Regions from separate parts of the Mesorhizobium sp. 113-1-2 genome, predicted to be linked through region 2. Evidence: predicted binding sites of a transcription regulator. Region 2 holds the regulator's gene; the other holds the start of a gene.
What was found. The regulator PhoB, encoded in region 2, activates phosphate uptake and scavenging genes when phosphate is short. The targets are predictions, from matches to a motif close to TGTCATNNANCTGTCAT.
Positions count from the first base shown of each region.

Region 1 (5,901 bases), 3.7 Mb from region 2:
ATCAAGGACGCGGTGCCCGGGATCGGCATCATCACCGACGCGGCGCTCGACCCGTTCACCAGCCATGGCCATGACGGCATCCTGCGCGACGGCATCATCGTCAACGACGAAACGGTGGAACAGGTCGCGGCGGCGGCCGTCATCCAGGCGGCGGCGGGCGCCGACATCATCGCGCCATCCGATATGATGGACGGTCGCATCGGCGCCATCCGCGACGCGCTCGACGCCAACGGCTTTCAGGACGTGGCGATCATGTCCTACGCGACGAAGTTCGCCTCGGCCTTCTACGGCCCCTATCGCGAGGCGGTCGGCACAGCCGGCCTGCTCAAGGGCGACAAGAAGACCTATTACATCGACCATGCCAATTCGGACGAGGCGGTGCGCGAAGCCGAGCAGGACATCGCCGAAGGCGCCGACATGCTGATGGTCAAGCCCGGCCTGCCCTATCTCGACATCATCCGCCGGCTGAGGGACGAATTCCAGATGCCGACCTTCGCCTACCAGGTGTCGGGGGAATATTCGATGATCAAGGCGGCGGGCGCCAATGGCTGGATCGATGGCGAAAAAGCGATGCTGGAATCGCTGCTCGCCTTCAAGCGCGCCGGCTGCGACGGCATCCTGACCTATTTCGCGCCCGAAGTGGCGCAGATGCTGAAGGGGTAGCAGCGCGCCCTTATACAGCCCGGCCCCGCTCTACAACGGCCCGGTTGGCCTTAAAATTCGACGTCCAGCTCGATGATATCCTCGGGCTCGGCCAGTGCGTCCTGCGTCCATTCCTGAATCAGCGGCCAAGCGAAGATGGTGTCGCAATAGGCGGTGAGCGGCGCTTCGAGTTCGACCGCATAGGTGCGGAAACGGGTGCAGACAGGCGCGTACATCGCGTCGGCCACGGTCGGCGACGCGCCGAACAGCCAGGGACCGCCATAGGCCTCGAGGCATTCGGACCAGATCGTCTTGATCCGCTCCACATCCGGCCGGGCGCCGGAGAAGATCTTGAAGCTCTTGTGCCTGGCCTTCAGGCTCATCGGCAGCGCCGAGCGCAAATTGTGAAAACCTGAATGCATCTCGCCGGACACCGCGCGGCAATGCGCGCGCGCCACGCGGTCGGTCGGCAGGAGCCCCGCTCCCGGCATGGTCTCGGCCAGATATTCGGCGATCGCCAGCGTGTCCCATACCGTCACTCCGTCATGGGTCAGCCGCGGCACCAGCACCGATGGCGACAACAAGAGCAATTCCTGCCGCTGCTCGGGATCATCGATATCGATGCGCTTCTCCTCGAACTCCAGCCCGGCCATGCGGCAAAGCAGCCAGCCACGCAGCGACCAGGACGAATAATTCTTCGACGAAATCGTCAATGTCGCCGTGGTCGCCTTTGCCACGGGCGCCTTACTCATGGCCACCTTGTTCTTGGCCGCCTTCGTCATGCCGTCGACCCTCCGAGCCCTTTGCCGGCAACAATCCTCTCGCAATGCACAAAATTTTGCACTAGATTTTTTGCACTGCCGCATGGCCGCTGGGAATGGGACGTATTCGATGCTGTACCAGGCCTACCAGCTTCAGGACGACATTATCGCTCCGACACGCTTTTTCGCCGATCTGATGCGTTCGAAGATGGGCGTCTCGGGCGACGGCGTGAAACAGCGCCTGGCCGCCGGGCTGGAGATGATCGCCCGGCTCAAGCTCACCCATGCACGGCCGGATTTCGATATCAAATCCGTCAGGGTGGGCAATCGCGACGTGCCGGTCAGCGTCGAGACGGCCCTCGACCTGCCGTTCGGCAAGCTTCTGCGCTTCGCCAAGGATATGGACACACGCCAGCCCCGGGTGATGGTGATTGCCCCGCTATCGGGGCATTTCTCGACGCTGCTTCGCGGTACGGTGGAAACGCTTCTGGCTGACCATGAGGTCTACATCACCGACTGGGCCAATGCTCGCGACGTGCCGCTCGCGGCTGGCCGCTTTGGGGTGGACGACTATGTCGACTACATCATCCGCTTCCTGCAGGCGATCGGCCCGGGCGCGCATATACTGGCGGTTTGCCAGCCCTGCGTTCAGGCGCTTGCTGCCGTCGCGGTCATGTCCGAGGACAGGCACCCGGCGACACCGCGCTCGATGACGCTGATGGCGGGGCCGATCGATCCGCGGGAGAGCCCGACCAAGGTCAACGAATTCGCCGTCAGCAAGTCGCTAGCCTGGTTTCAAGGCGCCGTCATCTCACGTGTGCCGTGGCGCCATGCCGGCGGCGGACGCCGGGTGTATCCGGGTTTTCTGCAGCTTGCCGCCTTCATGGCCATGAACATGGATCGCCATACCAAGGCCCACCGCAAACTGCATGACCATCTGGCGGCCGGCGAGATCGCCGAGGCCGAGAAGATCAAAACGTTCTACGACGAGTATCTGGCCGTGCTCGACCTCACCGAGGAGTTCTATATCGAAACCATAGACCGCGTGTTCCACAAGGCAGAACTAGCCACCGGTGCGTTTACGTTCCGTGGCAGCCGGGTCGATCCGGGCGCGATCCGCAACACCGCGCTGCTCACTGTCGAGGGCGGGCGTGACGACATCTGTGCGCTGGGCCAGACCTCGGCCGCCCATGAATTGTGCCGATCGCTGCGCCCGCATCTGAAGCGCCATCACCTGCAGGCCAATGTCGGCCACTATGGCGTCTTCAACGGCAAGCGTTGGGAGCGCGAGATCTATCCCGTCGTGCGCAATCTCATCCTGTCGATGGAATAGCTTTTCATTCGACAACCGGCGATTTTCTGCGCTGACAGAACGCGCCGGCTCCGGGTATGATGCGGGCACGGCCGGAGGCGGCCGGCAGCCGCACCGGCAAGGACTACCGCTACATGAAACCCGGCCTGGAACACGAGGATGGGCGGTTGACGGTCGAGGTCATCTACCCGTTCAGCAACCACATCCGCTTCATTGAACTCACCGGCGAATAGCCTGATATCGCGGCTGTTTCGGCGGCCACCAGTGGCCACCCCAGCGCATCAATACGGAACAGTTCGGACGTCACTTGGCGACGTTGTCAGGACGTGTCTGCATCGTGAGGAACACCGCTTGTGATCTGCAATCAGTTTGCTACAAGAAAGCCGGCTGCAGACATGATTGGTTAGGAGGCTCCATGTCCAAACTTCGCGTCAACGCTTTCACCCTGTCGCTCGACGGCTATGGTGCCGGTCCCGATCAGGATCTGCAAAACCCGCTCGGCATCGGTGGGGGATCCTTGCACAAGTGGTTTGTCGACACCCGCACCTTCCGCAAGATGGTGCTCGGGCAAGATGGTGGCACCACCGATATCAACGAGGCGTTCGCGGCGCGCAGTTTCGAAAATGTCGGCGCCTGGATCCTCGGCCGCAACATGTTCGGGCCGATCCGCGGCGAATGGCCTGACGACAGCTGGAAAGGCTGGTGGGGCGACAACCCGCCCTACCATGTGCCGGTGTTCGTGCTGACGCACCACAAGCGGGCGCCGATCACGATGGAGGGCGGCACCACTTTCCACTTCGTCACCGACGGCATCCATTCGGCGCTCGAGCAGGCGAAGGCGGCGGCTGATGGCAAGGATGTGCGCGTTGGCGGCGGCGTCGCCACCATCCGGCAATATCTGCAGGAGAAGCTGATCGACGAGATGCATCTGGCAATCTCGCCGGTGCTGCTTGGCAGGGGCGAGCACCTTTTCGCCGGCCTGGATATGCTGAAGCTTGGTTATCAATGCACCGAGCAAGTGGCGACGGCGCTTGCCACGCATGTGATGATCAAGCGGACGTAATTACAGCTCTTTCTCCCCGTGAAGCGAGGAGAAAGAAAAAGTGCTCAATACTTCTCCGGCACGTAAAGCTCACGCGGCAGCGTCTGGCGCTCGTATTCGGGGTTGAAGACGCGCTCCGGCAGCGTGATCTCCTCGTGCGGCACCTCTTCATACGGCATCTGCTTGAGCAGATGATCGATGCAGTTCAGCCGCGCCCGCTTCTTGTCGTTGCCCTCAACGATGAACCAGGGTGCCTCGGGAATGTTGGTGCGGGCGAAGGTTTCTTCCTTGGCCTTGGTGTACTGCTCCCAGCGCACGCGCGACTGAAGATCCATCGGCGACAGCTTCCACTGCTTCATTGGGTCATGGATGCGCATCAGGAAGCGCATCTGCTGTTCCTCGTCGGTGATCGAGAACCAGTATTTCACGACAGTGATGCCCGAGCGCACCAGCATGCGCTCGAATTCCGGCACGTCGCGGAAAAATTCCTCGACCTGGCCCGCATCGGCAAAGCCCATCACCCGCTCGACGCCGGAGCGGTTGTACCAGGAGCGGTCGAACAGCACGATCTCGCCGCCTGCCGGCAAATGCGGGACATACCGCTGGAAATACCATTGCGACTTCTCGCGCTCGGTCGGCGCCGGTAGCGCCACGACGCGGCAGATGCGCGGATTGAGCCGCTGGGTGATGCGCTTGATGACGCCGCCCTTGCCGGCGGAGTCGCGGCCCTCAAAAATCACCACCAGCTTCTTCTTGTGGTAGGCGACCCAGGACTGCAGCTTGATCAGCTCGGATTGCAAGGTGATCAGGTCGCGGAAATATTGCATGCGGTCGATCGAAGGCGGATGCGCGTTCTTGTAGATCTTGGCGATTTCCATCGACAGCGCCGGCTCCGACATTTCGAGTTCGTAATCTTCGTCGAGCGTGTCTGCGAGCTCGGCTTCGAGCCAGTCCTTGGCGGGAGAATTCTGTCTTAGCTCGGTCATATCGGTCGCTCCGCTTGCAAGCCTGTCGGTTGATGTCCGGCACCCCAAACTGCTGGCCTGCGGCCGGGAATGGAAACACCTTAGCCGAATTCAATATAGGCCGGCAGTGACGGTTTTATTGCAGCCCAAGCGCGATTGCCGTCGCCACAAATCCCGCGAGGTATGATCGATCCGTCGTCTTGGCATGGCGACAAGGCGACCAAATTGTCCTACAAATGCCTGGTCGCATTCCGGGCGGCCCTTCGGCGGCGCCCCAATTCAACACAATCGCGAGGATTGACATGGAATACCGTACCCTTGGCCGTTCCGGCCTGAAGGTTTCGACGCTGACTTTGGGCACCATGACCTTCGGGGGCGCAGGCCCGTTCGCCGCGGTCGGCAACAGCGATCTTGCCGAAGCCAAGCGCATGATCGACATGTGCATCGACGCTGGTATCAACCTCATTGACACCGCCAATGTCTATTCGAACGGCTTGTCGGAGGAGATCATCGGCGAGGCGCTGGGCGGCAAGCGCAAGAACGACGTGCTGATCGCGTCCAAGGCACGCATGCGGATCGGCGGCGGGCCGAACGACGAAGGCCTGTCGCGCCACCACCTGATCCGCGAATGCGAGAAGAGCCTGAAGCGGCTGAAGACCGACGTCATCGACATCTATTTCGTCCACCAGTGGGACGGCCTTACTCCGGTCGAGGAAACCATCGCCGCGCTCGACACTTTGGTCAGCCAGGGCAAGGTGCGCTATATCGGCTGCTCCAACTGGTCCGGCTGGCAGGTGATGAAGGGTCTCTCGATCAGCGACAACCGTCACCAGCAGCGTTTCGTCACCCAACAGATCCACTACACGCTGGAGGCCCGCGAGGCCGAATATGAACTGCTGCCGATCTCGGTCGACCAGGGGCTGGGCGTGCTGGTCTGGAGCCCGCTCGCCGGCGGCTTGCTGTCCGGCAAATACCACCGCGACAGCCCGACCGCACGGCAGCTCGCCGGCTGGTCCGAACCGCCGATCCGCGACGAGGACCGGCTCTGGCGGATCGTCGATGTGCTGGCCGAGATCGGCAACGCCCGCGGCGTGTCGGCAGCACAGGTGGCGCTTGCCTGGCTGCTCGGCCGGCCCGCCGTCTCCTCGCTGGTGATCGGCGCCCGCAACGACGCCCAGC
Region 1 is NZ_AP023242.1:5,273,247-5,279,147, forward strand. Features, by position in the region: gene hemB (porphobilinogen synthase) at 1-663, shown strand, start outside; gene JN279_RS25775 (glutathione S-transferase family protein) at 714-1,394, opposite strand; gene JN279_RS25780 (polyhydroxyalkanoate depolymerase) at 1,534-2,736, shown strand; gene JN279_RS25785 (glyoxalase superfamily protein) at 2,793-2,948, shown strand; gene JN279_RS25790 (dihydrofolate reductase family protein) at 3,131-3,778, shown strand; gene ppk2 (polyphosphate kinase 2) at 3,823-4,743, opposite strand; gene JN279_RS25800 (aldo/keto reductase) at 5,025-5,901, shown strand, end outside.
Region 1: a site for PhoB is predicted at 4,850-4,866, ahead of ppk2 (polyphosphate kinase 2). Genes of this name have one in related genera too.

Region 2 (5,901 bases):
ATGATCATGAACACCTTCATGGTTACCCAGCGTGTGTTGATACCGGCGAGTTCGGCCGCCTCCGGATTGCCGCCGATGGCAAAGACATAGCGGCCAAAACGCGTGCGCTTGGTGATGAAGGTCATGATGATGCCCACCGCCACCGCCATCAGCACCGGTATGGCAATGCCATGCGCGATGAACAGCCCGCCCTCGGGAACGGTAATGCCGTTCTGCTGGGCGTACTGGCGCACGATGCCGATCGGCCATGGATAGGAATTGGCGATCCAGACGGCGCCAAGGATAGCGGCGCAGGCAACCACGCCGAGCAAGGTCTCGGCCCAAACGGGACGCAAAGGAAAGTGGAACCGCTTGCGCTGCGACCTGCCGTTGAGCAGCATGAAGGCGACCGCCACGCAGGCGACCACACCGACGATCCAGCTGGCGGTGGCGCCGATCGAGCCGCGCGGTCCGCCGCCCATCAACTGAAAGGTTGTGTCGAGCGGCGCGACCGTGCGCCCGCTGGTGATCAACCACGCCATGCCGCGCCAGACCAGCAGGCCGCCCAGCGTCACGATGAAGGCCGGAACCTCCATATAGGCGATGATGAAGCCCTGGAATGCACCGATCAGGAGACCAAGCACCACGCCGGCCGTCAGCGCGATGATCCAGAGCCAGGGATTTCCAAGCTGGAAACCGATGACGCGGATGAGGAATTCAGCCTGCGCCACACCCATGATCATGCCGATCACGCCTTCGACGGATCCGACCGAGAGGTCGATGTTGCGCATGACGATGACCAGCACCATGCCGGTCGCCATGATCGCGACCGAAGAAGTCTGCACCGACAGGTTCCACAGATTGCGCGGCGTCAGGAAAAGCCCACCCGACAGGATGTGGATGCCGACCCAGATGACCAGCAGCGCACCGACCATGCCAAGCATGCGCGTGTCGAGTTCTGTAGCCTTGAGGAACCGTCCAACGGCGCTGAGTTCGGATGCACGCGCCTTGTCCGCCGCCGTGCTGCCGACCGGTTGATTAGAGGTCGTGTCGGTCATGCTATCCTCCCACCGGTTTACCGTCTGGCGCGGATGCCGGAACATGGATGCTATTTGCTTTCCGCAGTCATTTGAAGCGGGAAGCCCCTTGAGAAACGCCGCGGCTTATGGGCCGCGGCGTCGATATCGAACAGTATTGCGCCGTTTAGTTGCAGGCCGCGACGCTGCCGGCGGCGACGCCCGCGCAGACTTCGTCCTTCTTGATCCAGCCGGCGTCGATGACGACGTTGAGATTGTCCTTGGTGATGGCGACCGGGGTCAGGAACAGCGACTTGACGGTGTTGCCGCCAGGCGTCGTGAAGTCCTTGACACCGGCGATGTCGGTCATCTTCTTGCCGTCGGCCAGCTGCGAAGCGATCTCGGCGGCGTTCTTGCCGAGTTCGCGCGCGTCCTTCCACACCGACACGGTCTGGGTGCCGAGCGCGATGCGGTTCAGCGCGGCATGGTCGCCGTCCTGGCCCGACACCGGCACGGTGCCGGCGAGACCTTGCGCCGTCAACGCTGCGACGACGCCGCCGGCGGTACCGTCATTGGCCGCGACGACCGCGTCGACCTTGTTGTCGTTGGCGGTCAGGAACTGTTCCATGTTCTTCTGGGCGTTGGCGGGCAGCCAGCCGTCCGTATAGGCCTCACCGACATTCTTGATCTTGCCGCTGTCGATGGCCGCCTTGAGCACTTCCATCGAGCCCGAGAACAGGAAATCGGCGTTCGGATCGGCGCCCGAGCCCTTGATGAAGACATAATTGCCTTCCGGCTTGGCCTTGAACACCGCAGCAGCCTGCAAGCGGCCGACTTCCTTGTTGTCGAAGGTCAGGTAGAAGACGTCCTTATTCTCGATCAGGCGGTCATAGCCGACGACCGGAATGCCTTCGTCCAACGCCTTCTGCACGGCCGGGCCGATGGCCGAGGCGTCCTGCGCCAGGATGATCAACGAATTGGCGCCCTGCGAGATGAGGCTCTCGACATCGGTAAGCTGCTTGCCGGGATTGGACTGTGCGTCGGCGGAAATGTACTTGTCGCCGGCGGCCTCTATCGCCTTCTTCATCGCGGCCTCGTCAGTCTTCCAGCGCTCTTCCTGGAAGTTGGACCACGAAACGCCGATGACCTTGTCCTTCGCCTGCGCGACCGACGCAAGCGTCAGCGACATGGCGACACCCGCCAGGATGGCGGCTGTGAATCTCTTCATGATATTCCTCCCTGCGCCGCGTATGGCGCGACCAAACTGGCCCTAAGGCCGGCACAGAGGCCCTATTTTTTCGAGCCTCGAAAAAACACTGATCCAACACCGGAACGCTGTCAACAACGATTCTGATGGATTTTGATGTCCCCGCGAATTTTTTTCGAGCCTCGGAATAAATAAATGACAGGACGGGCCGCTTCTGCCAGTATTTGACCGTGTCGCATGCGGCGTTCGAGGAACCGCGGCGACCGGGGAGGATGTGGGAAAACATGTCGGTCGGAATCCGTCACGACGATCTGCGCCGGCGCAACCGCGCCATGGTGATTGCGGCCGTGCGCCGGGCCGGCCGGCCCTCGCGCACCGAGATCGCCGCGACCACCGGCCTCAGCCATTCGACCATATCGGCGATTTCCTCCGATCTGATCGGTGAAGGCATCCTGGCCGAAGGCAAGCCGAGCGAGGCCGGCTCGCTGAAGCGCGGCAGGCCGCAGGTCGGCCTCGGCCTCAACCCGGAGGCCGCGGCCGTCATGACCGTGGTGCTGTCGCTGAATTTCCTGTCCGTCGCCGTCATCGACTATGCCGGCCAGGTGGTCTCGGAGGAACAGCGCCGGCTGGACACGCTGACCATGTCGCGCGAAGCGCTGATCGGCGAATGCGTCGCCATCGTGCGGCGGCGCCTCGAGGATCCCGATATCGACGTGCGCAGCGTCGCCCGCATCGCGCTGGCGATCCAGGGCATCACCGACACCGAGGCCCGGGCGATGCTGTGGTCGCCGATCACGCCGCAGACCAACATCGCCTTCGCCGACATACTCGAGGCCGAGTTCGGCATCCCCGCCACCATGGAAAACGACTGCAACATGATGGCGGTGGCGCTGCGCTGGCGCGATCCCGAGCGCTATCGCGACGACTTCATCGCCATCCTGCTTTCGCACGGCATCGGCATGGGCCTGGTGCTGAAGGGCGAGCTGTTCACCGGCACCCATTCCTCGGGCGGCGAGTTCGGTCACATGATCCATCGGCCCGGCGGCGCGCTCTGCCGCTGCGGACGCCGCGGCTGCGTCGAGGCCTATGCCGGCAACTACGCCATCTGGCGCAACGCCAGGCAGCTTGGCGAGGACACCGAGCCGGTCGCCGACGTCAGCGACGCACAGATGCGGGCACTCGCCGCCACCGCACGGGAAAGAGACGGGCCTGAGCGAGAAGCCTATCGCAAGGCCGGCGAGGCATTGGGCTATGGCCTCGGCAGCCTGTTCGCGCTGATCGATCCCGCGCCCGTCGCCATGGTCGGCGTCAGCGCCGCCGCCTTCGACCTGATCGAGCCGGCATTGCGCGAGGCGATCGCGCAGACCGCCGGCGGCCAGCACTCGAAATCGATTTCCTTCGACACCGAACCGAACGAACTGCCGCTAATCCGCGAAGGTTGCGCCATGCGCGCGCTGACCTTCGTCGACCAGGAGATTTTCGCGCCGGGCGTGCAGGCGAAATCAGGCCTTGCCGTAAAGAAAAACGTAGCCTGAATCAGGTTACGCTCAATCCTCGCGGATCGCGTAGCCCGCCCCGCGAATGGTGCGGATAACGTCCGGCATGCGGCCATTGTTGACCGCCTTGCGCAGGCGGCCGACATGCACGTCGACGGTGCGCTCGTCGATGTAGATCGTCTCGCCCCAGACATTGTCGAGCAGCTGGCTGCGCGAGAACACGCGGCCGGGATGGCGCATCATGAATTCGAGCAGGCGGAACTCGGTCGGCCCAAGCCGTATCTCGCTCTTCTTGCGATAGACCCGGTGCGATTCGCGGTCGAGCACGATGTCGCCGACCTTGAGCACGCTGGACAGCACTTCCGGCTTGGCGCGGCGCAGCAGCGCCTTGACTCTTGCCATGAATTCCGGCGTCGAAAACGGCTTGACCAGATAGTCGTCGGCGCCGGTGGAAAGTCCACGTACACGGTCGCTTTCTTCGCCCCGCGCGGTCAGCATGATGATCGGCAGCCGCTCGGTCTCGGGCCGCATTCGCAGGCGCCGGCAGAGTTCAATGCCGGACACCGCAGGCACCATCCAGTCGAGCACCAGAAGGTCGGGCACGTTCTCCTGCAGCCGGATTTCGGCTTCGTCGCCGCGCGGCACCACCTCGACCTGGTAGCCTTCGGATTCCAGATTGTAGCGGAGCAGCACCCCAAGCGGCTCCTCATCCTCCACCACCATGATGCGTGGCGCGATCATCGACTGGTTACCCCTGCGCTCAGGCCGCCGGCGCTGACATCGCCGTCTCGTCCTGTTTTGGACGATTGGCGGGCAGCTGCGTGCCGGTCAGGACATAGTACGCATTCTCGGCGATGTTGGTCACGTGGTCACCGATGCGTTCGAGATTCTTGGCGCAGAACAACAGATGCGTGCAGGCCGTGATGTTGCGCGGGTCCTCCATCATATAGGTCAGCAGTTCACGGAAGACGGAGGTGTATTTGACGTCGATACGTTCGTCGTCGGCGCGCAACTTCGCCAGTGCGGCGGCATCGCGCGCCGCATACTCCTCGATCACGCCCTGCACCTGGATCAGCACCAGCTGCGCCATGGCGTCGATGGAATGCGACAGGTCGCGCGGTGTGGCGCTGAGGCCGACGGTGCCGACGCGCTTGGCGATGTTCTTGGCAAGGTCGCCGATGCGTTCGAGGTCGCCGGCCATGCGGATCGAGCCGACGACATGACGCAGATCGTCGGCCATCGGTTGGCGCTTGGCGATCAGCGTGATGGCACGGTCGTCGAGTTCGCGCTGGCGCGCGTCCATGATCGCGTCGTCGGAGACCACGCGCTGGGCCAGCGCATTGTCGGAATTCAGCAGTGCCTTGGTGGCGCCGCCGACCATCGAGCCGGCGAGGTCGCCCATGTCGCTGATCAGCCTGCTGATCTGTCCGAGATCCTCGTCGAAGGCTGCGACTGTGTGTTCGGCCATGATCCTGGTCCTCGTATGCGTGCGATCAGCCGAAGCGGCCGGTGATGTAGTCTTGCGTGCGCTTCTCGCGAGGCGACGTGAAGATCTTCTCGGTTTTGTCGAACTCGACCAGTTCGCCCAGATACATGAAGGCGGTCTGCTTCGACACGCGCGCCGCCTGCTGCATGTTGTGGGTGACGATGACGATCGTGTAGTCGGCTTGCAACTCGTCGATCAGCTCCTCGATCTTGGCGGTCGAGAGCGGGTCGAGCGCCGAGGCCGGCTCGTCGAGCAGGATGACTTCCGGCTTCACCGCCACGGTGCGGGCGATGCACAGCCGTTGCTGCTGGCCGCCCGACAGGCTGAGGCCGCTGGCGTTGAGCTTGTCCTTGACCTCGGTCCACAGTGCCGCGCGCTTCAGCGCCTGCTCGACACGGCCGTCCATCTCGGCCTTGCTGATCTTCTCATAGAGCCTGACGCCGAAAGCGATGTTCTCGTAGATCGACATCGGGAACGGCGTCGGCTTCTGGAACACCATGCCGATCTTGGTGCGCAGCAGATTGAGGTCCTGCGAGCGGTCGAGAACGTTCTGGCCGTCGAGCAGCACCTGGCCCTCGGCGGTCTGCTTGGGATAGAGCTCATAGATGCGGTTGAAGACGCGCAGCAGCGTCGACTTTCCGCAGCCCGAAGGGCCGATGAAGGCGGTGACGCTGCGCTCGGGCAGCGACAGCGTGATATCCTTCAGGGCCTTCGACT
Region 2 is NZ_AP023242.1:1,602,754-1,608,654, reverse strand. Features, by position in the region: gene JN279_RS07745 (sugar ABC transporter permease) at 1-1,037, opposite strand, end outside; gene xylF (D-xylose ABC transporter substrate-binding protein) at 1,183-2,223, opposite strand; gene JN279_RS07735 (ROK family protein) at 2,487-3,737, shown strand; gene phoB (phosphate regulon transcriptional regulator PhoB) at 3,750-4,439, opposite strand; gene phoU (phosphate signaling complex protein PhoU) at 4,459-5,166, opposite strand; gene pstB (phosphate ABC transporter ATP-binding protein PstB) at 5,192-5,901, opposite strand, start outside.